Regions from separate parts of the Verrucosispora sp. WMMA2044 genome, predicted to be linked through region 2. Evidence: predicted binding sites of a transcription regulator. Region 2 holds the regulator's gene; each other region holds the start of a gene.

Region 1 (7,570 bases), 520 kb from region 2:
AGTCCGCGAAACTGGTCAGCTCCAGCTCGGTGATCCACTTGCAGGCCGACACGTAGCCGTAGAGACCCGGCACCACCATCCGGACCGGGAAGCCGTGCTGCACCGGCAGTGGCTCGCCGTTCATGCCGACGGCGAGCAGCGCGTCCCGCCCGTCGCGCAGCACGGCGGTCGGGGTGCCGCAGGTCCAACCGTCGACCGAACGCCCGACCACCTGGTCGGCACCGTCCAGCGGCCCCACCTCGTCGAGCAGTTCCCGGATCGGTACGCCGAGCCAGCGCGCGTTGCCGATCAGGTCGCCGCCTACCTCGTTGGAGACGCAGGCCAGCGTCACGTACCGCTCCACCATCGGCCGGGCGAGCAGATCGGCATAGCTCAGCGTGACCGGGTTGCGGACCCGGCCGTGGATGCGCAGTTGCCAGGTCTCCGGGTCGACCTGCGGCACCACAAGCGCGGTGTCGATCCGGTAGAAGTTCCGGTTGGACGTGACGTAGCTGGCCAGTCCGGGCTGGGCCAGGTCGGCGCCGGCCGGCACCGGTGGTGCTGGCGAGACCGGGGCCGGCAGCGTGATCGCCTCACGGGCCGCCGACACGCCCTGCCGACCGGCCAGCCAACGCCCCGCTACTCCCCCCACGGCGGCCACCCCGAGCACGGTGCCGACGCCGGTGAGGAACCGCCGCCGAGAGTCCGGGTCGACCCGGCCTCCCGCACCTCCCGGGACCGGCGGACTTCCCAGGATCGGCGGGCTTCCGGCGGTCGCCGTCCCGTCGGCGGGCGCGGTCGGATCGGTCGCCGTCCCGTCGGCGGCCCCGGCGGTTCCGACCGGATTCGGGTCCGGTACGGCGGCGGGACCGGTCGCCTTGGGCGGGCCGGCCGGCGTCGGCGGGGACCAGGGCCAGGGGTCGAGTTCCAGTGGACCGGCGACGAATGCCCACAGCACCACCCCGCCGACCGCCGCGCCGAACAGCGACGGCAGCACGTCGGCGGCGTCCGCACCGGCGCGGGTCAGGGCCGCCGCCGCGCCGACGCCGCCGAAGACGACGATGCCGGCCAGGCCCACCATCAGCCGCCGGGCCGCCACCATGCCGATCAGGGCGGCGAAGCCGCCGAGCAGCAGCGCCGTGCCGACCAGCAGGGCGATCTTGTCGTACGTGCCGAAGACCTCGATGCCGAACCGCTTGACCGGCTCGGGAGCGGTGTCCACGACGAGACCGCCGACCGCGACGAGCGGGGACGACCGGGGACCGGTCAGGGCGGCAACCAGTTCGGCGGTGCCGATGGCCGCAGCGGCGGCGGCGACGCCGGCCATGGCCGCGAACCGTGGTGTCGTGCTGCTCACCCGCCCAGTGTTTCCCACCGACCAACGGTCCGGTAGTCGGCGTCAGCGTTCGTAACCTCTCGTCACCGGTACGCCGACTCAAAGCGCGTGGGGCGCACCGTCTCGTCGACGGTGCGCCCCACGTCCGGCGTACGGCCGGGTCAGAAGCCCGGGCCGTGCTGGTGGCTGTGACCGTGGCCGTGCGAGTGGCCGTGGCCGCCCGCGGCGGGCTCCGGCTCGGCCGGCTTCTCCACCACGAGACTTTCGGTGGTGAGCAGCAGACCGGCGATCGACGCGGCGTTGGTGACCGCGTTGCGGGTCACCTTCACCGGGTCGATGATGCCGGACTTGGTCAGGTCGACGTACTCGCCGACGGCGGCGTCGAGACCGTGGCCCCAGTCGCTGCCGGAGACCTTCTGCACGACGACGTAGCCGTCGTGGCCGGCGTTCTGGGCGATCCAGCGCAGCGGCTCGACAAGTGCCTTACGCACGATCGACACGCCGACCTTCTCGTCACCGGTGAAGCCGAGGTCGTCGTCGAGCACCGACCGGATCTGCGCCAGGGCGGCACCGCCGCCGGGCACCGTACCCTCCTCGACCGCGGCCTTGGTCGCGGCGATCGCGTCCTCGATGCGGTGCTTGCGCTCCTTCATCTCGACCTCGGTGGCGGCGCCGACCTTGACCACCGCGACACCGCCGGAGAGCTTGGCCAGCCGCTCGGCGAGCTTCTCCCGGTCCCACTCGGAGTCCGAGGCCTCGATCTCCTTGCGGATCTGCGCGACCCGGTCGGTCACCTCGCTGGTCTGGCCACCACCATCGACGATGGTGGTGTTCTCCTTGTCGACCACGATGCGCCGGGCGCTACCCAGCACCTCCAGGCCAACCTGGTCCAGCTTGTAACCCAGCTCGGGGGCGACCAGCTCGGCGCCGGTGAGGATCGCCATGTCCTGGAGCATCGCCTTGCGCCGGTCACCGAAACCGGGCGCCTTGACCGCGCAGACCTTGATGGTCTTGCGGATCGCGTTGACCACCAGGGTGGACAGCGCCTGACCCTCGACGTCCTCGGCGATGATGAGCAGCGGCTTGTTGTTCTGGAGGACCTTCTCCAGCAGCGGCAGCAGCTCCTCGATCGCGGAGATCTTCTGCGTGGTGATCAGGATGTACGCGTCCTCCAGGACGGACTCCTGCGACTCCGCGTCGGTGACGAAGTTCGGCGAGATGAAGCCCTTGTCGAACTGGAGGCCCTCGGTGACGTCCAGCTCGGTGTGCAGGGCGGAGCCTTCCTCGACGGTGATCACACCGTCGCGGCCGACCTTCTCCATCGCCTCGGCGATCAGCTCACCGATCGTGGCGTCCTGGGCCGAGATCGTGGCGACATGCGCCACCGACTTCTTGTCGGAGACCTCGACGGCCTTGTCGAGCAGCGCCTCGGAGACCTTGGTGGCGGCGGCGTCGACGCCGCGCTTGAGGCCGGCCGGGTTGGCGCCCGCGGTGACGTTGCGCAGGCCCTCGCGGACCATGGCCTGGGCGAGCACGGTCGCGGTGGTGGTCCCGTCGCCGGCGACGTCGTTGGTCTTGGTCGCCACCTCCTTGACCAGCTGCGCGCCGAGGTTCTCGTACGGGTTGGTGAGCTCGATCTCCTTGGCGATGGTCACGCCATCGTTGGTGATCGTCGGCGCACCGAATTTCTTGTCGAGGACGACGTTGCGCCCGCGCGGCCCGAGGGTGACCTTGACCGCGTCAGCGAGCGCGTTGACACCGTGCTCCAGCAGGTGCCGGGCGTCGTCCGAGAAGCTCAGGATCTTCGCCATTAATGTCCCTTCGAAGCGACGTTGCCCCGGCCCGGCGAGCCGGACCGGGGCAACGACACTGATCGGTCTGTCTTACTTCTCGATGACCGCGAGGACGTCGCGGGCGGAGAGCACCAGGTACTCCTCGCCGGCGTACTTGACCTCGGTGCCGCCGTACTTCGAGTAGAGGACGGTGTCGCCGACGGAGACGTCGATCGGCACGCGGTTGCCCTTGTCGTCGATCCGGCCCGGGCCGACAGCGAGGACGGTGCCCTCCTGCGGCTTCTCCTTGGCGGTGTCGGGGATCACGATGCCCGAGGCGGTGGTGGTCTCGGCCTCGTTCGCCTGGACCACGATGCGGTCCTCGAGCGGCTTGATCGCAACCTTGGTCGCGGTAGTCACGGGCATACCCTCCTGGGGTACTTGGTTTCGTTGCCGATCGGCATGCCGACCGGCGTCAATCTGCCACATGCCACCGGGCGGGGCCGTCGTCGCGGGTGCCGGTCCGCCTGGCGTTCAACCCCCGGACACCAGGGCCCGAAGGTTGGCACCCTCAGGGTGAGAGTGCTAATCGCAGGTTATTCCTCGGCTAGCACTCCGTCAAGGAGAGTGCCAATCCGCCACCCTCGTGTCGCGGCTCCTCGGCACCCCGTCGCCACTTCTTCCACACGGTTCCGCGGTCGTTCGCCAGCGTTCACCGCAACACGCCGACAGTCACTTTCCCGCCGGAGGACCGGCCCTTACTCTCCGGCGCTATCACGTCACGGAGGGCGGACAGATGGCGGACGTACCAACCCTGGGGTTCCTACGCGACCAGTTGCGCCGGGCGCGTAAGGTGCGCGGGCTCAGCCAGGAGGAGCTGAGCAAAATGATCAACTATTCGACGTCGGCGGTGAGCGCGATGGAGATCGGCCCGAACCAGCTCAGCGCCGACTACCTGGCCCGGTTCGACAAGGTGCTGGAGACCGGCGGGCTCTTCGTCGGCATGCTGGAGCTGATCCGGCTGCACGCCGAGCCGGACTGGTTCCGGTCGTGGGGTGAGATCGAGCGGGAGGCGGTCGCGCTGCGCTGGTACGACCCGGCCGTGGTGCCGGGCCTGCTCCAGACCGAGGCGTACGCCCGGGCGATGCTCCGGGCTGGTCCACCGCTCACCGACGAGCAGATCGAGAAGCGGGTGCTGGCCCGGATGGCCCGGCAGGAGGTGCTCACCCGCGAGGAGCCACCGCAGCTCGTCGCGGTGCTCGACGAACAGGTGCTGCGCCGGCAGGTCGGCGAGCGCGCGACCATGCGCGAGCAGTTGGAGCACCTGCGCACCCTCACCGACCGCCCGCACGTCCAGGTGCGGATCGTGCCGGCCGAGACCCCGTGGTACGGCGGTCTTGCCGGCCCGTTCGTGCTGGCCCGGCTCGCCGACGGCACCGAGGTGGCCCACCTGGACAACCAGCTCCGGGGGCACACAGTGGACAGCCCGAACGACCTTGCCAGCCTGGGGCGACGTTGGGAGACTGTGGCCGGTGAGGCGCTGCCGCGCCGGCAGTCCGCCCGCCTGATCGAGGAAGTGGCGAAGTCATGGACCTGACCCGCGCGGCCTGGCGCAAGTCCTCCCGCAGCAACCAGAATGGCGGCGCCTGCGTCGAGGTCGCCGACAACCTGCCCGGTGTCGTCGCCGTCCGCGACAGCAAGGACCCGGCCGGCCCGGCACTCGCCTTCACCCCCGCCGCCTGGCGCGCCTTCGTCGCCACCCACAGCCGCTAGACCCGACCCGGACGCCGCGTCCGCCCGCGCCGCGCGCCCGGTAACCGCCTCCGGCCCGGCTCGGCTCGGCTCGGCCCAACTCGGCCCGACTCGGCTCGGACCGCCGAGTTGCCCGCCCTTGCCCCACAGGTGTGCGCGCTTGCCACCGCGGGTGTGCGCGCTTGCCTCCGCGGGTGTGCGCGCTTGCCTCCGCGGGTGTGCGCGCGGGTTGCGGCATGACGCGCCCTCCCGCCGAGCTGACAGCCCCAGATGCCGCAACCCGCGCCCGCCGGCCGCGCGTGGCATGCCGGACTGCGGCCCCGGGCCGAACGGCCTCCGAGCGAACCGAAATCCCGAGATGCCGCAAGTCGTGCCTTCCGGCCAGCGTGAGGGCCCGAGATGCCGCGAGTCGCGACCGGCATGCCGGCGAGGGGCCGGCCTGGGCCTCGGGCGGGGCGGACAGGGCGGGCGGGAGGATGGGCGGGTGGATCTGGAGCAGTTCGGCGCGTTGCGTACGGCCGAGGGGTCGGCCGCGCTCGACGCGGCGGGCCGGGTGGCCGGCGGCGATCCGCTGGTCGCGGCGGCGGCGCTGCGTTCGGCCGGAGTGCCAGCCGGACTCGCGGCGGCGGCGCTGACCCAGGCGGAGCTGCGCCGCCGGGCGACCGGCAAGTTCGGGCCTGCGGCGGCCGGCATGTTCTTCACCCGGCCGGGGCTGGAGCAGGCCACCCGGCGGGTCGTCGCCGACCGGCGGGCGCGGCGGCTGCGCGCCGCCGGGGTGAGCACGCTCGCCGACCTGGGCTGCGGGCTGGGTGCCGACGCACTCGCCGCCGCCCGCACCGGCATCCGGGTGTACGCGGTGGAGACGGACCCGCTCACCGCCGCGCTGGCCGAGGCGAACGCCCAGGCCGCCGGGCTGGCCGACCTGGTCACCGTCGAATGTGGCGACGCGACCGCGTTCGACGTGAGCCGGGTCGAGGCGGTCTTCTGCGACCCGGCCCGACGCCGGGCCGGCACCGGCCGCCGGATCTTCGACCCGAATTCGTACTCGCCGCCGTGGGACTTCGTGACCGGGCTGGCCGAGCGGGTGCCGCGCACGGTGGTGAAGGTCGCGCCGGGAATCGACCACGCGCTGATCCCACCCGGCGCCGAGGCGGAGTGGGTGAGCGTCGACGGCGACCTGGTCGAGGCGGCCCTCTGGTGCGGCGAGTTGGCCGAGGTCCCCCGCCGCGCGACCGTGCTCACCGCCGACAGAGCCGGCCGGGCCAGCGGCGAGTCGGTGCACCAGCTCGCGGGGTCGGGCACCAGTGAAGCACCGGTCGGGGCGGTGCGGCGCTTCGTGTACGACCCGGACCCCGCGGTGGTGCGCGCGCACCTGATCTCCGAGCTGGCCGCCGACCTGGACGCCACCCTCGCCGACCCGAGCATCGCCTACCTCTACGCCGACGCGGCGCAGCGCACCCCGTACGCCCGGTGCCTGGAGGTCACCGACGTGTTGCCGTTCTCCCTCAAGCGGCTGCGGGCGCTGCTGCGGGAACGGCGGGTCGGCCGGGTGGAGATCCTCAAGCGCGGCTCCGCGCTGGAGCCCGAGCGGCTCCGGCGCGACCTGCGGCTGGCCGGCGACCAGCCGGCGAGCCTGGTGCTCACCCGGGTCGCCACCGCCCCGACGGTCCTGGTCTGCCGCCCAGCGGTCTGAACCCCGCGGCCCGGAGCCGAACCATCGGCTGAGAAGGCGCTGGCTCGAACATCGGGCCGCGGCTACCTTGGCGGGCATGGCGGGACGTGGCACCCCGGCGACCGCGCTGCTGGCGAAGCGGAAGGTCGACCATCGCACCCATCCGTACGATGTCTCGCCCGACGAGCCCAACTACGGCGCGCTGGTCGCCGCCGCGCTGGCGGTGGCGCCCGAGCGGGTCTTCAAGACCCTGGTCACCGAGGTCGACGGGGCACTGACGGTGGCGGTGGTGCCGGTCACCGGCGACCTCGACCTCAAGGCGCTCGCGGCGGCCGTGGGCGGCAAGCGGGCCACGCTGGCCGAGCGGGCGGCAGCCGAGCGGGCCACCGGGTACGTACGCGGCGGCATCAGCCCACTGGGCCAGCGGCGGCACCTGCCCACGGTCGTCGACGTCTCGGCCCTGGCGCATCCGACGGTGTACGTCTCCGCCGGTCGCCGAGGGCTCCAGGTGGAACTGGCCCCGGCCGACCTGGCCACCCTCACCGACGCCCGGTTCGCCCCCCTCGCGAGCGCCTGACCGCCGCCGTTCCATCCCGCCGGCGGACCCGGACACCAGGGTCGTCGCCGGCACGGTGGCGGCGAGGTGTCGCTGGCGTTGCTGAATTGTTACCGCCGACAACAAACTCGTGACCGGCCCGGCCTTGTGCTGGCGTGTGGCGCGGAATACGTTGCCGGACACAACAAAACAAAACACCGACACCCTTCCCCACCCTCGAAAGGACCCTGCACATGCGCAAGGGCTTCCTCGCTGTCGGCACCGTGGGCCTGCTGGCCCTCGGCAGCCTGACGGCCTGTGGCGACGAGTCCGGCGGCGACCAGGCCGGCTCCGACGTGACCCCGAAGATCGGCGTGATCCTGCCGGACAGCAAGTCCTCCGCCCGCTGGGAGGGCGCCGACCGCAAGTTCCTCCAGGCCGCCTTCGAGGCCGCCGGCGTCGAGTACGACATCCAGAACGCGCAGGGCGACAAGACCGCCTTCCAGACCATCGCCGACCAGATG
Region 2 (7,570 bases):
CCGGACGCCACGGGTCGATGTCGGCCGGATCGTGCTCGACCGCGGCGGCGAGCAGCCGGTGCGGCAGCTCCAGCAGCTCGACGGCGGTGCCGGAGGAGCCCAGCACGGCGGCGCCGAACGCCCCGGGCGTGCCCTCGCCGCCCCGGCGGCCGTACGCTCCGGCGAGGAAGCCGGGCATCGCCCCGTCGTGCCCGACGTGCACCACCCGCTCCCCCTGCGGCACCAGGATCAGGCCGAGACCGAACCCGCCGGCCCACACCGCCTCGTCGGTGACCGTCACCGGCCAGCGCATCTCGTCGAGCGTGGCGGGAGCGAGCACCCGACCCGCCGCGTCCAACGCCGCCGGGTCGGCCAGGAAGGCGGCCCAGCGGGCCATGTCGGTTGCCGTGCTCCACAGCTGCGCGGCCGGACCCACCGCGCCGAAGTCGGTGGGCGGCTCCGGATGCGCCTCGTCGGAGTACGCGTCGACCAGGAACCCGGTCGCGGCGCGTGGCCCCGGAGCGGCCGTGGTGGCGGTGAGCCCGAGCGGGGTCAGCACCCGCTCGGTCAGCACCTCCGCCCAGCTGCCGCCGCGTAGCTGTCCGACCAGGTGGCCGAGCAGCGCCATGCCGAGGTTCGAGTAGTGGTAACGGCGTCCGGTCGGCAGCACCCGCTCGGCCCGGGCCAGCTCGGTGATCAGTTGGTCGGCGTCCGGTGCGCGCAGCGTGTCCCAGACGTCGCCGTACGGTTCCCGTTGCAGGCCGGCGGTGTGCGACAGCAGCCGGCGCACGGTCAACTCGCCGTGCGCCGGCAGGTCGAGGTGCCGCCGCAGCGGGTCGTCGAGGTCGAGCAGCCCGTCGTCGCGGCACTGCATGACCAGCACGGCGGTGAAGGTCTTGGTCACCGAGCCGATCCGGAACCGGGTCTGCTCGTCCAGCGCCGTGTCGTTTCCGGTGCCGCCGGCGGTGCATGTCCACAGCGGCCGGTCGGCGCGGTGCACGGCCGCCGAGACCGCCGGCACCCGGGCCTGCGCCTGGACCTGCCGCACCATCCGCTCCAGCCGACCGGCGGCGGAGGTGTCGCCGGCGGCGGAGGTCATCCGAGGCTCCGGGCCAGCATCGGGCCGAGTGGGGCGCCGCCGAGCACGTGCGCGTGCACGTGGAAGACCTCCTGACCGCCGTACGCCCCGGTGTTGAACATCAGCCGGAAACCGTCGCCGAGCAGGCCCTCGTCCTCGGCCACCGCGGCGGCCGTGGCCAGCACCTCGCCGGCCAGCGCCGGGTCACCCTGGCCGAGGGTGGCCACGTCCGCGTAGTGCTCCTTCGGCACGACGAGCACGTGCACCGGTGCCTTCGGGTCGATGTCGCGGAAGGCGAGCGTGGTGGGCGTCTCGCGGACGACGGTGGCCGGAATCTCACCGGCGACGATGCGGCAGAACAGGCAGTCGCTTCCCATCCGGGCAGTGTAAGGAAGAAATCCTCGGCGCCGTCGGTGCGCCGCTCACCAACGGAGCAGGCGGGTGGCGAGGACCGCCAGGGCGGCCACGCCCGCGGTGGAGGTGCGCAGCACCGCCGGGCCGAGCCGCACCGGGCGGGCACCGGCTTCCTGGAAGGCCGACAGCTCGGTCGGGGTGATGCCGCCCTCCGGGCCCACCACCAGCACGATCTCGCCGTGGTCGGGCAGCTCGACGGTGGTGAGTCGGTCGGTCGCCTCCTCGTGCAGCACGTACCCGGCCGCCGCCCCGGCGATCCGGCGCGTCACCGACGCGGTGCTCTCGTCCGGCGCGCCCGCCACCACCGGCAGCCACGCCCGCCGGGCTTGCTTCGTCGCCTCCCGGGTGGTGGCGAGCCACCTGTCCCGGGCCCGTACGCCCCGGTCGCCGCGCCACTGCACCACCGAGCGGCCCGCCGCCCAGGGGACTATCTCGTCCACGCCCGCCTCGGTCATCGCCTGCACGGCCAGCTCACCCCGGTCGCCCTTGGCGATGCCCTGGACCACCACCAGCCGGGGGTTCGCCGCGTCGACGTACCCCCGGTCGGTGACGTCGAGGTCGAGGGTGCCCCGGCCGACGGCGGTGACCACGGCGGTGGCCGTGCCGCCCCGGCCGTCGCCGAGCAGCACCTGCTCGCCGACGCGCAGCCGTTGCACGGTGGCGGCGTGGTGGCCCTCCGGGCCGTCGAGCACCAGCGAGGCGGCGGTGGGCAGCGACTCGACCAGGAACAGCGGGGCGGACACGTCAGGCGTGGCCGTTGAAGGCGTCGCGCATCCGGGAGAAGAAGCCACCCTGCTTGGTCAGCTCGGCGACCTCCTCGCCGCGGGTCTTGGCGAACTCGCGCAGCATCCGCTCCTGATCGGCGTCGAGCTTGGTGGGGGTACGCACGTCCAGGTGGACGTAGAGGTCGCCCCGCCCGGTGCCGCGCAGGTGCGGTACGCCCCGGGCCCGCAGCCGCAGGGTGCTGCCCGGCTGGGTGCCCGGCTTGACGTCGACCGGTTCCTCGCTGTCGAGCGTCTTGATGGTCAGCCGGGTGCCGAGCGCGGCGGCGGTCATCGGCACGGTGACCCGGCAGTGCAGGTCGTCGCCCTTGCGGGAGAAGACGTCGTGCGGCCGTTCGTGGATCTCCACGTAGAGGTCCCCGGCGGTGCCGCCGCCCGGGCCGACCTCGCCCTGCTGGGCCAGGCGGATCCGCATGCCGTCCTCCACCCCGGCGGGGATCTTGACGGTCAGCGACCGGCGGGTGCGGACCCGGCCGTCACCGGCGCAGGTCGGGCAGGGGCTCGGGATGGTGGTGCCGTAGCCCTGGCAGACGGTGCAGGGCCGGGCGGAGACCACCTGGCCGAGGAAGGTGCGCTGCACCGACTGCACCTCGCCCCGCCCGCCGCACGCCTCGCAGGTGGCCAGGTGGGTGCCGGCGGCGGTGCCGGCACCGGAGCAGGTGGTGCAGAGCACGGCCGTGTCGACGGTGATCGGCGCCTCGACGCCGAAGGCCGTCTCCTGGAGGTCCAGCTCCAGTCGCAGGATCGCGTCGGCACCGGGGCGGGTACGCGGACGCGGACCGCGCCCGGCACCGGTGGCACCGCCGAAGAAGGCGTCCATGATGTCCTGGAAACCGACGAACGGGCCGGCCCCGCCGGGGCCACCCGGACCGCCGGGCCCGCCCCCACCGGGTGCCAGCGGATCCCCGCCCAGGTCGACAATCTGCCGTTTCCGATCGTCCGAGAGGACCTCGTACGCGGCGTTGATGTCCTTGAACTTCTCCTGTGCCTCCGGGTCCGGATTCACGTCCGGATGGAACTGGCGCGCCAGCTTGCGGTAGGCGCGCTTGATCTCGTCATCGGAGGCACCCTTGCTCACGCCGAGAATGCCGTAGTAGTCCCTGGCCACTGCGTTCCGTGTCCTCGTGTTCGTCTCGAGTTACGCCGTTCGGCGGCGGCAGCCTGCCGTCGGCCCTGACTTGTCAGTTCTGGGCCAGCAGCTCGCCCACGTAGCGTGCCACGGCCCTCACCGTGGCGATGGTTCCGGGGTAGTCCATCCGGGTCGGTCCGAGCACGCCCATCCCCCCGACGATGATCGCGCCCGGGCCGTACCCGGTGCTGACCACGGAAGCCGCCCGCAGGTTGTCGTACTCGTTCTCGTCGCCGATGCGCACCCGCAGTGTGCTCGGCTCCACCTCGCCGATGAGCTTGAGCAGCACGACCTCCTCCTCAAGCGCTTCGAGGATCGGCCGCAACGAGCCCTGGAAGTCGAGCAGGCCGCCCCGGGCGAGGTTGGCGGTGCCGGCGAGGGCGAGCCGTTCCTCGTGCCGTTCGACGAGTGTCTCCAGCAGCACCGTGGACAGGGTGGTCATCGCCGGGCGCAGGTGCGGCGCGCAGTCGTCGATGAGGGTCTGCACCAGCGGCGGGGTCTCCGACAGGCGGACACCCACCAGTTTCTCGTTCACCAGCCGGCGCAGGTCCAGCACGTCGTCGGCGGGGACCGGTGCGGGCAGCTCGACCAGTCGCTGCTCGACCCGGCCGGTGTCGGCGATCATCACAAGCATCAGCCGGGTGGTGGAGATCGGCACCAGTTCCAGGTGACGCACCCGGGACCGGGCCAGGCTCGGGTACTGCACGACGGCGACCTGCCGGGTCAGTTGCGCCAGCAGCCGCACCGTGCGGTGCACCACGTCGTCGAGATCCACGGCGCCGGCCAGGAAGCGCTCGATCGCCCGGCGTTCGGCCGGGCTGAGCGGCTTGACCCGGCTCAACCGGTCGACGAAGAGTCGGTAGCCACGGTCGGTGGGCACCCGCCCCGCGCTGGTGTGCGGCTGGCGGATGTAGCCCTCCTCCTCCAGCACGGCCATGTCGTTGCGCACGGTGGCCGGCGAGACGCCGAGCTGGTGCCGCTCGACGAGCGACTTGCTGCCGACCGGCTCCTGGGTGGCGACGTAGTCCTCGACGATCGCCCGGAGCACGGCGAGCTTCCGGTCGTCAAGACCCATCCTTGCCACCTCCTGTCGCAGGTCAGCTCGCGGCGTCACGGCCGCCAGAGGAACACTCTGGCACTCGACTGTAGCGAGTGCCAGTCTACGTCGGCGCCCCCGTCCACGCGATGATCAAGTCAGCACCGGCGTCATCGAGCCGATCGGCGGGTTGACACTCGCCGGTGTCGCTCTGGTGCGCCGTTGCCGCTGGCACCTACCGTGGCCTCCATGACTGAACCACCTCGTCCCCCGGACTCCGGCGACGAACCCACGACACCACTGTCCGGTTCGCCTGGCCAGGGCGGCTATCCTCCGCCCGGCGGCTATCCACCCCCCACCGGCGACCAGCCGCCACCGGCCGGCTACCCCCCACCCGGCGGCTATCCGCCGCCGGGATCACCCGGTGTCGGCTACCCGACCGGCGGCTACGGCGCTCCCGGCGGTGGCTACGCCAACAACGAGGACAAGACCTGGGTGCTGATCGCGCACTTCGGCGGCCCGCTCGGCGTGGTCGTCGGTGGCGGGCTCTTCGGCTGGGTCGCGCCGCTGATCGCGATGATGACCCGTGGCCAGCAGTCGCCGATCGCCCGGGCGCACTCGGTGGCCGCGCTGAACTTCCAGCTCACCTGGGCCATCGTCGGCGTGCTGAGCTGGGTGCTCACCGCGATCACCTGCGGCGTCCTGTTCTTCATCCCGATGCTCGTCTGGATCGTGCCGGTGATCTTCGGCATCATCGGCGGGGTCAAGGCCAACGACGGGACGCTGTACCGCTACCCGATGAGCTACTCGTTCGTGAAGCGCTGACCGCGCCGGCCGGTCTGATGACGGGGATCAGGGCAGCAGGTCGCGGACCACGGCGTCGGCGAGCAATCGGCCGCGCAGGGTGAGCACGGCGCGGCCGGCGGCGTGGGCGGGCTGGTCGAGCAGGCCCTCGGCCAGTGCCCGGGCCGCGCCCGCCCGCCCAGCGTCGGTCAGCACGTCGAGCGGCAGGCCGGCGGCCAGTCGCAAGCGGAGCATGACGTCCTCCATGTGCGCCTCGTCGCCGGTGAGCACCTCCCGGGCCTGCCCGGGCGACTCCCCGGCGGCGAGGCGTTGGGCGTACGCGGCGGGATGTTTGACGTTCCACCAGCGCACTCCGCCGACGTGGCTGTGCGCCCCCGGCCCGAGGCCCCACCAGTCACCGCCGGTCCAGTAGAGCAGGTTGTGCCGGCAGCGCGCCTGCGGCGTGCGGGCCCAGTTGGAGACCTCGTACCAGGAGAAGCCGGCCGCGCCGAGGGCCGACTCGGCGGCCAGGTAACGGTCCGCGGCCACGTCCTCGTCCGGGTACGGCAGCTCGCCCCGGCGCATCCGGGCGGCCAGTCGGGTGCCGTCCTCGACGATCAGGGCGTACGCGCTGACGTGGTCCACGCCCGCGGTCACCACCTGGTCCAGTGAGGCGGCGAAGTCCTCGGCCCGCTCCCCCGGCGTGCCGTAGATCAGGTCGAGATTGACGTGGTCGAAGCCGGCGTCGCGGGCCTCCAGGGCGGCGGCGGTGGCCCGGCCGGCGCTGTGCCGGCGGTCCAGCACGGCGAGCACCCCGGGCGCGGCCGACTGCATGCCCAGCGAGATCCGGGTGAACCCGGCCGCGCGCAGCTCCTTCAGTGAGGTGGGCGTCACCGACTCCGGGTTCGCCTCGGTGGTCACCTCCGCGTCGGCGGCCAGCCCCCAGGTCCGGTCGATCGCGTCGAGGATGCGGGCCAGGTCGTCGGCGGGCAGCAGGGTGGGGGTGCCGCCGCCGACGAAGACCGTCTCCACCCGGGGCGGCGGTGCGTCCGCCAGCACCCGGGCGGCGAGTGCCAGCTCCGCCAGCACGGTGTCGGTGTAGCCCTCCCGGCTCGTGCCACCGCCCAGCTCGTCGGCGGTGTACGTGTTGAAGTCGCAGTAGCCGCACCGGCTCGCGCAGAAGGGCACGTGCACGTACACCCCGAAACCCCGGGCGCCCACGGACGCGCGGGCGGACGCGGGCAGCGACCCGTCGGCCGGGACGGGCTCGCCTGCTGGAAGGACGCCGGGCATGGCCACTAGTGTGCCCTGGCATGACCTCTCCCGACGCGCTCGTGCGGGTCGCCACGGCCCACGGGGTGACCACGCTCACCCTGGACAGTCCGCACAACCGCAACGCGCTCTCCACGCCGCTGATGACCGAACTGCTGGCGGGGCTGGCCGCCGCGGTCGCCGACGACGCGGTCCGGGTGATCGTGCTCGACCACACCGGGCCGGTCTTCTGCTCCGGAGCCGACCTGAAGGAGACCGCGGCGGCGTACGCCAGCGGCACGGTGCCCGCCGGGATGCTGGGTGACGTGCTCGCGGCGGTCCGGGAGTGCCCGAAGCCGGTGCTGGCCAGGGTCGCCGGCCCGGCTCGGGCCGGCGGTCTGGGCCTGATCGCGGCGGCCGACCTGGCGGTCTGCGCGGCCGAGGCCACGTTCGCCTTCACCGAGGTGCGGATCGGGGTGATCCCGGCGGTGATCTCCGCGACGGTGCTGCCCCACCTGACGACCCGGGCGGCAGCCGAGCTGTACCTGACCGGCGACACCTTCGACGGCCGGCGGGCGGCCGAGATCGGCCTGGTCACCGCCGCGGTGCCGGCCGAGGAACTGGACGCCGCGGTGCGGCGGTACTGCGACTCGTTGGTGCGTGGCGCCCCGGCGGCGTTGGCCGGCGCGAAGCGACTGCTGCGCCGTCCGCCCGCCGTCGACCTGCGCGCCGAACTTGCCGAACTGGCCGAGCTGTCCACCGCTTACTTCCTGTCGGCCGACGGGGTCGAGGGGGTCACCGCATTCCGGGAGAAGCGGGCACCACGCTGGGTGGCGGAACTCGGTAGGTGAGGTACGGCCGGGACGGGGAACCTCGGGTTGCGCGTGGGTGCCGCGCGAGGACGGAACCGGTCGGACGACACGTACGGGTCGATGCGGGACGTACGCTTGGCGGACCTTGACACAGGAGGTGCGGGTGCGAACTCGGGCTGCCGCGACGGGCTTCGTGGTCCTCGTCCTGATCGCCGCGATCGGGATCATCGTGGTGCTCAGGCAGGCCGGTGACGGGCTACGGCTCCCGCTGGCCGGCCGGGCCTGCACGGTGCAGGCCGACGGCCA
Region 3 (7,570 bases), 870 kb from region 2:
GCACCGGCCACTCCGGCGCGCAGTTGCCGCTGCTGGTGACGCTGCCGCCGGCCGGGTTCGCGCTGGCCGCGCTGCGGGCCATGAGCCGCCGGCCGGCGGCCGGACGCGGCGTCGCCCACCCGGGCACCTGGCCCGGTGTGCCGGACCAGCCGGCAACCGGAGATGTCGTGGCCCGCCATCCGGCCAGGGCGGGCGGCCGGGCACCGGCGGCCTGGCTGGTCGGGCTCGGTGTGTTCGGCCCGCTGGCCTTCACCGATCCGGAGGAGGTCAGCCTGCTGCTGGTCGGCACCCGCGATGTGCCCTTCTGGGTCGCCGCCGCGACCGGTGCCGGACTCGCCGTCGGACTGGTGCTCGCGGTCGGATACGGCCTGCTGCTGGCGCGACGCTCGGCCCGCACGCCGAGCCGCGCGCTGGCCGCGGCGAGCGCGCTGACGCTGCTCGTCACGGTCGGCCTGGTCGGCTCGGTCGCCGGCCAGCCGGGGCTGCACGGGGAGCGGCTCTTCGTACTGCTGCGGGAACAGGCGGATTTGAGCGGTGTGAGCGGCGGGCCAGGTCGGGCCGGCCGGGACGCGCGCGCCGGGGAGGTCTACCGGCGGCTGGTCGACACCGCCGACCGGACCCAGGCCGACCTGCGGCGGGACCTGCGCCGGGCCCGGCTGCCGCACACCCCCTACTACCTGGTGAACGCGATCGAGGTGGCCGGCGGGCCGGCGGTACGGGCCTGGCTGTCCAGCCGGCCCGAGGTGGCCCGGGTACTGGTCAGCCAACGCCTGCGCCCGTTGCCGGCGCCCGCCGACAGCGCCACCGGCAGCGCGCCGGCCCCGTCCGGCCCGCCGTGGCACATCACGATGATCGGCGCGGACCGGGTCTGGTCCGAACTCGGCGTCACCGGCGCCGGGGTGACCGTGGGTAGTTCCGACTCGGGGGTGGACGGACGGCACCCGGCCCTGGCCCAGGGTTTCCGAGGCGGCGACGACTCATGGTTCGACCCGTGGAACGGCACTGGGGCACCGACCGACCGCGGCGGACACGGCACCCACACGATGGGCAGCGCCGTCGGGCGGGACGGCATCGGCGTGGCTCCCGGCGCCCAGTGGGTCGGCTGCGTCAACCTCGACCGCAACCTGGGGAACCCCGCCGCCTACCTCGACTGCCTACAGTTCATGCTGGCGCCCTTCCCGCCGGGCGGTGACCCGTTCCGGCAGGGCCGGCCCGCCCGGGCACCGGAGATCCTGACCAACTCGTGGGGCTGCCCACCGATCGAGGGGTGCGATCCTCGGGCGCTGCAGCCGGCCACAGCGGCGCTGGAGGCCGCCGGGATTCTCGTCGTCGCGGCGGCCGGCAACACCGGCCCGTTCTGCGGCTCCGTGCAGGATCCGCCCGCGCCGTACCCGGATGTGCTGACCGTCGGTGCGGTGGACGACCGGCGGCGGGTCACCGCCTTCTCGTCCCGTGGTCCGACGGCCACCGGGACGACGAAACCGGATCTGATGGCACCGGGGGCGGAGGTCATCTCCGCGATGCCCGGCGGCGGGTACGCCGTGCTCGACGGCACCTCGATGGCCACCCCGCAGGTGGCGGGGGTGGCCGCGTTGATGTGGTCGGCCAATCCGGAACTCGTCGGCGACCTGGATCGGACGCGACGGATCCTGCGCGAGACGGCCGAACCGATCGAGACCAGCGACTCCCCCCGGAACCGGTCCGACGAGTGCGGCGGCCCGGCGAACCTCGTCGGCGCCGGCCTGGTCGACGCGTACGCGGCCGTCTCGGCGGCGCGTGGTTGATCGCCCACGACCGATCACACCCCGACGCGAGCGGTACTCACCCGAGGGGTTATCTGACCCCTCCGGACCTGCTATCTTGCGGCTTCATGCACGGTCATTCGTCCGGGTCGGCGGCTCCTCTCCGGACATCGTCGACAGCCCGGTGGCGGGGCATGGCCCTGCTGATCCTGCTGGGGGTACCGGCTCTCGTCGTGGCACTCTGCTGCGGGGTGGTCCACGTGGTCACCAGGTCCGCCACCGACGACCCGTTCGGCCAACGCGGTGGCGTCACCGGACCGCCCTGACCCGGGCCGCATTCACGGCGGGGCGGGTCGCTGGCGTGCCCGCAGGGCCAAAAACGGCCAAAAACGGCATTAAATGAAATGGATCCCGATAACGCCATTCGCCCTTCCCACTGCCCGGCGCGCCCTACCGTTTTCGGTAGAGGAGGCAGCCATGAGCATGGACGACGATCAGGCCCGGGAAGCCCCACCGGCCACCTGGGCCACGGTCGACGGACTCCCCGGCCAACTGCCGATCGACCGGCTCGACCACGGCGACGCCGAACAACTGGCCGAGATGACCGGAGTGGACGAGCCACCCGAGGAGCCCCTCATCCTGGTGGACGAGCCGGTTCAGCACCGCCCGCCGTACGACCGGGCGCGGAAGCGCCGAAACCAGCGGCCGCTGCCGACGTAGTCGACGAGCGGCCACCGCCGACCAGGGCCAGGACATCGAGACAGCGGAAGGGGCGGACCGCTGACGCGGCCCGCCCCTTCCGGCGTTGGAGCTGGACTCAGAAGTCCATGTCCCCGCCGCCCGGGCCAGCCGGTGCGGCCGGGGTCTTCTCCGGCTTGTCCGCCACGACGGCCTCGGTGGTGAGGAACAGCGCGGCGATCGACGAGGCGTTCTGCAGCGCCGAACGGGTCACCTTGGCCGGGTCGATGATGCCCGCGGCCAGCAGGTCGACGTACTCGCCGGTCGCGGCGTTGAGGCCGTGACCCGAGTCGAGGTTGCGGACCCGCTCCACCACGACGCCGCCCTCGAGGCCGGCGTTCACGGCGATCTGCCGCAGCGGGGCGTCCAGCGCGATCTTCACGATCTGCGCGCCGGTCGCCTCGTCGCCGGCCAGGTCGAGCTTGTCGAAGGCGGTCTTGCCGGCCTGCACCAGCGCGACACCACCACCCGGGACGATGCCCTCCTCGACGGCGGCCTTGGCGTTGCGGACCGCGTCCTCGATGCGGTGCTTGCGCTCCTTGAGCTCGACCTCGGTGGCCGCGCCGACCTTGATCACCGCAACGCCGCCGGCCAGCTTGGCCAGCCGCTCCTGCAGCTTCTCCCGGTCGTAGTCGGAGTCGCTCTTGTCGATCTCGGCCCGGATCTGGTTGACCCGGCCCTGGATCTGCTCGGCGTCGCCGGCACCGTCGACGATCGTGGTCTCGTCCTTGGTCACCACGACCTTGCGGGCGCGGCCCAGCATGTCGAGGCTGACGGCGTCCAGCTTGAGGCCGACCTCCTCGCTGATGACCTGGCCACCGGTGAGGATGGCGATGTCGGTCAGCATGGCCTTGCGGCGGTCACCGAAGCCCGGCGCCTTGACGGCGACCGACTTGAAGGTGCCACGGACCTTGTTGACCACGAGCGTGGCCAGGGCCTCACCCTCCAGGTCCTCGGCGATGATCAGCAGCGGCTTGCCGCCCTGCATGACCTTCTCCAGGATCGGGAGCAGGTCCTTGACCGACGAGATCTTGCTGTTCGCGATCAGGATGTACGGGTCGTCGAAGACGGCCTCCATACGCTCCGGGTCGGTCATGAAGTAGGCCGAGATGTAGCCCTTGTCGAAGCGCATGCCCTCGGTGAGCTCCAGCTCCAGCCCGAAGGTGTTGCTCTCCTCGACGGTGATGACGCCTTCCTTGCCGACCTTGTCCATCGCCTCGGCGATGATCTCGCCGACGCTGGTGTCACCGGCGGAGATGGAGGCGGTGGAGGCGATCTGCTCCTTGGTCTCGACGTCCTTGGCGAGCTTCAGCAGCTCCTCCGAGACGTTGGCGACCGCAGCCTCGATGCCCCGCTTCAGGGCCATCGGGTTGGCACCGGCGGCCACGTTGCGCAGGCCCTCGCGAACGAGTGCCTGGGCCAGGACGGTCGCCGTCGTCGTGCCGTCACCGGCGACGTCGTCGGTCTTCTTGGCGACCTCCTTGACCAGCTCGGCGCCGATCTTCTCGTACGGGTCCTCGAGCTCGATCTCCTTGGCGATGCTCACACCATCGTTGGTGATGGTGGGGGCACCCCACTTCTTCTCGAGCACGACGTTGCGGCCCTTGGGGCCGAGGGTCACCTTCACGGCGTCGGCGAGCTGGTTCATGCCCCGCTCGAGGCCGCGGCGCGCCTCTTCGTCGAACGCGATCATCTTGGCCATACGGCGTTGTCCTCCTGGACACTCACGGGCCACCCGAGTGTGTGCCCCGGATGGGCCGTCTGGTGTACGCACCTTGGGACGTCGCCACCTGGCGACGGCGACGTCTCCTCGGCCGGGCCGGATAGCCCGCGACGACCGGCCACGTGCCTCACCCGTGGTTATGTCACGGGCGCGACCGCAGCCCCACCGTCCCGACCAGCTGGCACTCACGCCATGCGAGTGCCAATGACTTGTTTAGCACTCTGCCCTGCCGAGTGCAAGCACGATGGCCCGGGTCAGCCGAGTTCGGCCGCCAGTTGGTTGGCGTTCACCGGGCCCTCGTGCGCCCGCTGCTCGGCGTAGGTGACCACGAGCCCGACCTGCTGCGCGAGGTACGCCGGCAGGGTCAGCACCGCGACCGCCGCGATGGTCAGCACCACACCCACCGTCGTACCCGGCGAGTCCAGCGGAGTGGCGCCGAACGGCAGGATCGCCAGCGACTCGATCAGGCTCGCCACCAGTGAGAGACCTACCACCGCGGCGCCCACCAGGGCCACCCGACCGAGCAGCAGGCCCGGCCGGTCACGCAGCATGCGATGCGACCTGCTGAGCGGGTCGTGCCGCTCGAACAGGTAGACCGGGCCGGCCAAGGCCAACGCGAACACCGCGTACACGCCGGGCAGGAAGCACAGGCAGAACCCGAAGACGACGATCAGGGTGACGAGCAGCGTCCAGCCCCACAGACCGAGCGCACGGCGCATTCCGTAGCGCAGCGCGGCGGCGGAGCCGACCTGCTCACCGACCGCCTGGCGGGTGATCAACCAGGTGCCGGCGGCCCAGCCGACCGACTGCATCAGACCGAGGAGCAGGCTGCCACCGACCAGCACGAACAGGAGCGTGGCGAGATCCGTCCAGAAGTTCGCCGGCAGCGCGGCGGAGTCGCTGGTGAGTTGACTGTCCCAGCGCGCCGAGGGGTCCACGGCCAGCGCGAGTACCGACAGCACCGCGGCCGGCAGCACCTGGGTGAGGACGAGAATCGGCAGCAGTTGTCGCCAGCCCCGGCGGGCGGCGCCCACACAACGCGCGAACCAGCCGCCCAGTCCGACCCCGGGCGGGGTGACCAGGGCGTCCGCGGGATCGAGACCGTAGCCTGCGGGGTGGTGCCAGCCATAGGTCGGCTGTCCCGGGTACAGCGGTTGACCGGGATACGGCGTCATGCCGACGTGCGGCGGCTGCGCGGGATGACCCGGTTGCGCGTCGTACGGCGGCGGTCCGGAACCGGGCGGCGGATCGAGCGGCCCGGGCGGCGGCGGTTGGTCCGCGGGCGAGGAGGACGGACCTGTCGGGGGCGGCTGGTCGGACATGGAACCTCCTCAGCGACGGCTGGTTCGGCCCATGATCTTTCCTTGTGGGGCACCGGCACCGCAGCCCCCTCCGGCGATGGTCACGCCACCTTCGACGACGATCGGTCGCCTGGGGTGGGTCGTCCGCGCTCAGGCGATGAGGCGTACCCGCTCGGCCTGCGGGCCCTTCTGACCCTGGGCGATCTCGAACTCCACTCGCTGACCGTCGTCCAGCGCCTTGTAGCCGTCCATCTCGATCGCGGAGAAGTGGACGAAGACGTCCTGCCCGCCGTCGACGGCGATGAAGCCGTAGCCCTTTTCGGCGTTGAACCACTTCACGGTGCCTTGTGCCACGGTGTTTTCCTCACTCTGCACGGCGTTCCACTACTTCGGGTCGCCGGCGCACCGGCACCCGGAAACCACCGGTTTCGGCAATCGCGACGACCGCTGAAACGGGTGACCGAAATCGCACGCTACACGAGGAGTGACGACGGCGCACGACCACAAATCGGGCGTATTACAGTCTCCCGTATCGTCGTACGTCATTGTGATAAGCATGCGGGCATGACGAACGTCACCGACGGAACCGGGGTGCGCCGGGCCGTCATCCGCCGGGTCGAACCAGCCGACGCGGCTCGGATGCGCGCGCTGCGCCTGGAGATGCTCGCGGACGCGCCGCTGGCGTTCCTGGAGACGATCGCCGAGGCCGCGGCCCGACCGCACGCCGAGTACGCCGCCCGGGTCGCCCGGGTCTCCACCGGCCCGGACACGGCGCAGTTCGTGGCGGATCCGGGTGGCCGGCTGGTCGGGCACGCCGGTGGGATGGCGCACCCGACCGAGCCCGGGGTGACCGTGCTCTACGCCGTCTACGTCACCCCGGGCTGGCGGCGCACCGGCCTGCTCGCGGAACTGGTGAGCGGGGTGGCGGGCTGGTCCCGGGCCTGCGGACGCACCGAACTGATGCTCGAGGTGGTGGTCGGCAACGACCGCGCCTACCGGGCCTACCAGCGGTTGGGATTCATCGACACCGGTGTCCGGGTACCGCACCCGAACATCCCCGCCCTGCGCGAACTCCAAATGCGCCGGGCTGCCTGAACCGTCCCTTCCTCACACCTCAGACGTGCCGACGGCTCTGCACGATCCGGAACCGGTTCGCCACGTACGCCCCGTCGGTCAACGCCGAGTTCGCCGCCGCGTTCGCGCCGCTGCCGTGGAAATCGGAGAACGCCGCCGACTGGTTCACGAAGACGCCGCCGGTCAGGTTGGCCGACAGGTGCACCCCGACCTCGATCGCCGCCCCCTCGGTGGCGTCCAGCACCGCGTCGTCGGTGGAGTAGACCGCCGCGGTGAGCGCACCCTGCGCACCCACGGTCGAGCGCAGGATCTCCAGGCTGTGCGCGGTGGAGTCGGTGGCGATGGCGAAGGAGATCGGCCCGAACCACTCCCGCGAGTAGGTCGCGGTGTCACCCGCGTCCAGCTTGACGATCGTCGGCGTACGCACCACGGCGTCCGGGAACGACGGGTGCTCGACGGTACGCGACTCCAACACCGGGGAACCGACCTTGGCGACCTCGGCCAGCCGCTCCAGCACCCCGTCGTTGACGATCGCCCCGGTCAGCTCCACTCCCCGGGCCGGGTCGCCGGTGAGTTTGCCGACCGCCGCGGCGATGCCGCCGGCCACCTCGTCGAAGCTCTTGTGGCCCTGGTCGGTGTCGATGCCGTCCCGGGGGACGAGGATGTTCTGCGAGGTGGTGCACATCTGCCCGCTGTAGAGCGTCAGCGTGAAGCCCAGGTTGCGGCACATCCCGGCGAAGTCGTCGGTGGAGTCGATCACCACCGTGTTGAGCCCCGCCTTCTCGGTGTACACCGCCGCCTGGCGGGCGTTGGCCTCCAGCCAGTCGCCGTACTCGGTGGAGCCGGTGAAGTCGACGATCCGGACCGCCGGGTGCAGGGCCAGCGTCGAGGCGAGCTTCTCATCCGGGGCCTCGGGCGCCAGCATCATCAGGTTCGGGTCGAAGCCGGCCTCGGCAAGCACCTGGCGGGCGTACCGGACGGTGATGGCCAGC

What was found. Region 2 encodes HrcA, which represses chaperone genes, less so after heat shock. Its sites were predicted from a motif close to GGTTNGCACNCTCNNNNNGAGNGTGCNAACC; they were not measured.
Region 1: groES (co-chaperone GroES) is a predicted target of HrcA. The motif match lies at 3,648-3,678, and genes of this name have one in related genera.
Region 3: groL (chaperonin GroEL) is a predicted target of HrcA. The motif match lies at 4,380-4,410, and genes of this name have one in related genera.

Annotation. Positions count from the first base shown of each region.
Region 1 covers NZ_CP114913.1:227,646-235,215, reverse strand. Annotated here, with positions in the region: gene O3597_RS01145 (molybdopterin-dependent oxidoreductase) at 1-1,336, opposite strand, end outside; gene groL (chaperonin GroEL) at 1,477-3,126, opposite strand; gene groES (co-chaperone GroES) at 3,199-3,513, opposite strand; gene O3597_RS01130 (helix-turn-helix transcriptional regulator) at 3,884-4,684, shown strand; gene O3597_RS01125 (DUF397 domain-containing protein) at 4,675-4,860, shown strand; gene O3597_RS01120 (methyltransferase domain-containing protein) at 5,324-6,532, shown strand; gene ybaK (Cys-tRNA(Pro) deacylase) at 6,609-7,088, shown strand; gene O3597_RS01110 (substrate-binding domain-containing protein) at 7,301-7,570, shown strand, end outside.
Region 2 covers NZ_CP114913.1:752,615-760,184, reverse strand. Annotated here, with positions in the region: gene O3597_RS03555 (serine hydrolase domain-containing protein) at 1-1,078, opposite strand, end outside; gene O3597_RS03550 (histidine triad nucleotide-binding protein) at 1,075-1,434, opposite strand; gene O3597_RS03545 (16S rRNA (uracil(1498)-N(3))-methyltransferase) at 1,480-2,214, opposite strand; gene dnaJ (molecular chaperone DnaJ) at 2,216-3,361, opposite strand; gene hrcA (heat-inducible transcriptional repressor HrcA) at 3,435-4,457, opposite strand; gene O3597_RS03530 (DUF4870 domain-containing protein) at 4,668-5,243, shown strand; gene hemW (radical SAM family heme chaperone HemW) at 5,271-6,494, opposite strand; gene O3597_RS03520 (enoyl-CoA hydratase-related protein) at 6,515-7,303, shown strand; gene O3597_RS03515 (hypothetical protein) at 7,422-7,570, shown strand, end outside.
Region 3 covers NZ_CP114913.1:6,167,105-6,174,674, reverse strand. Annotated here, with positions in the region: gene O3597_RS27975 (S8 family serine peptidase) at 1-1,784, shown strand, start outside; gene O3597_RS27970 (hypothetical protein) at 1,937-2,068, shown strand; gene O3597_RS27965 (hypothetical protein) at 2,226-2,462, shown strand; gene groL (chaperonin GroEL) at 2,560-4,182, opposite strand; gene O3597_RS27955 (hypothetical protein) at 4,458-5,525, opposite strand; gene O3597_RS27950 (cold-shock protein) at 5,655-5,858, opposite strand; gene O3597_RS27945 (GNAT family N-acetyltransferase) at 6,069-6,599, shown strand; gene paaN (phenylacetic acid degradation protein PaaN) at 6,619-7,570, opposite strand, start outside.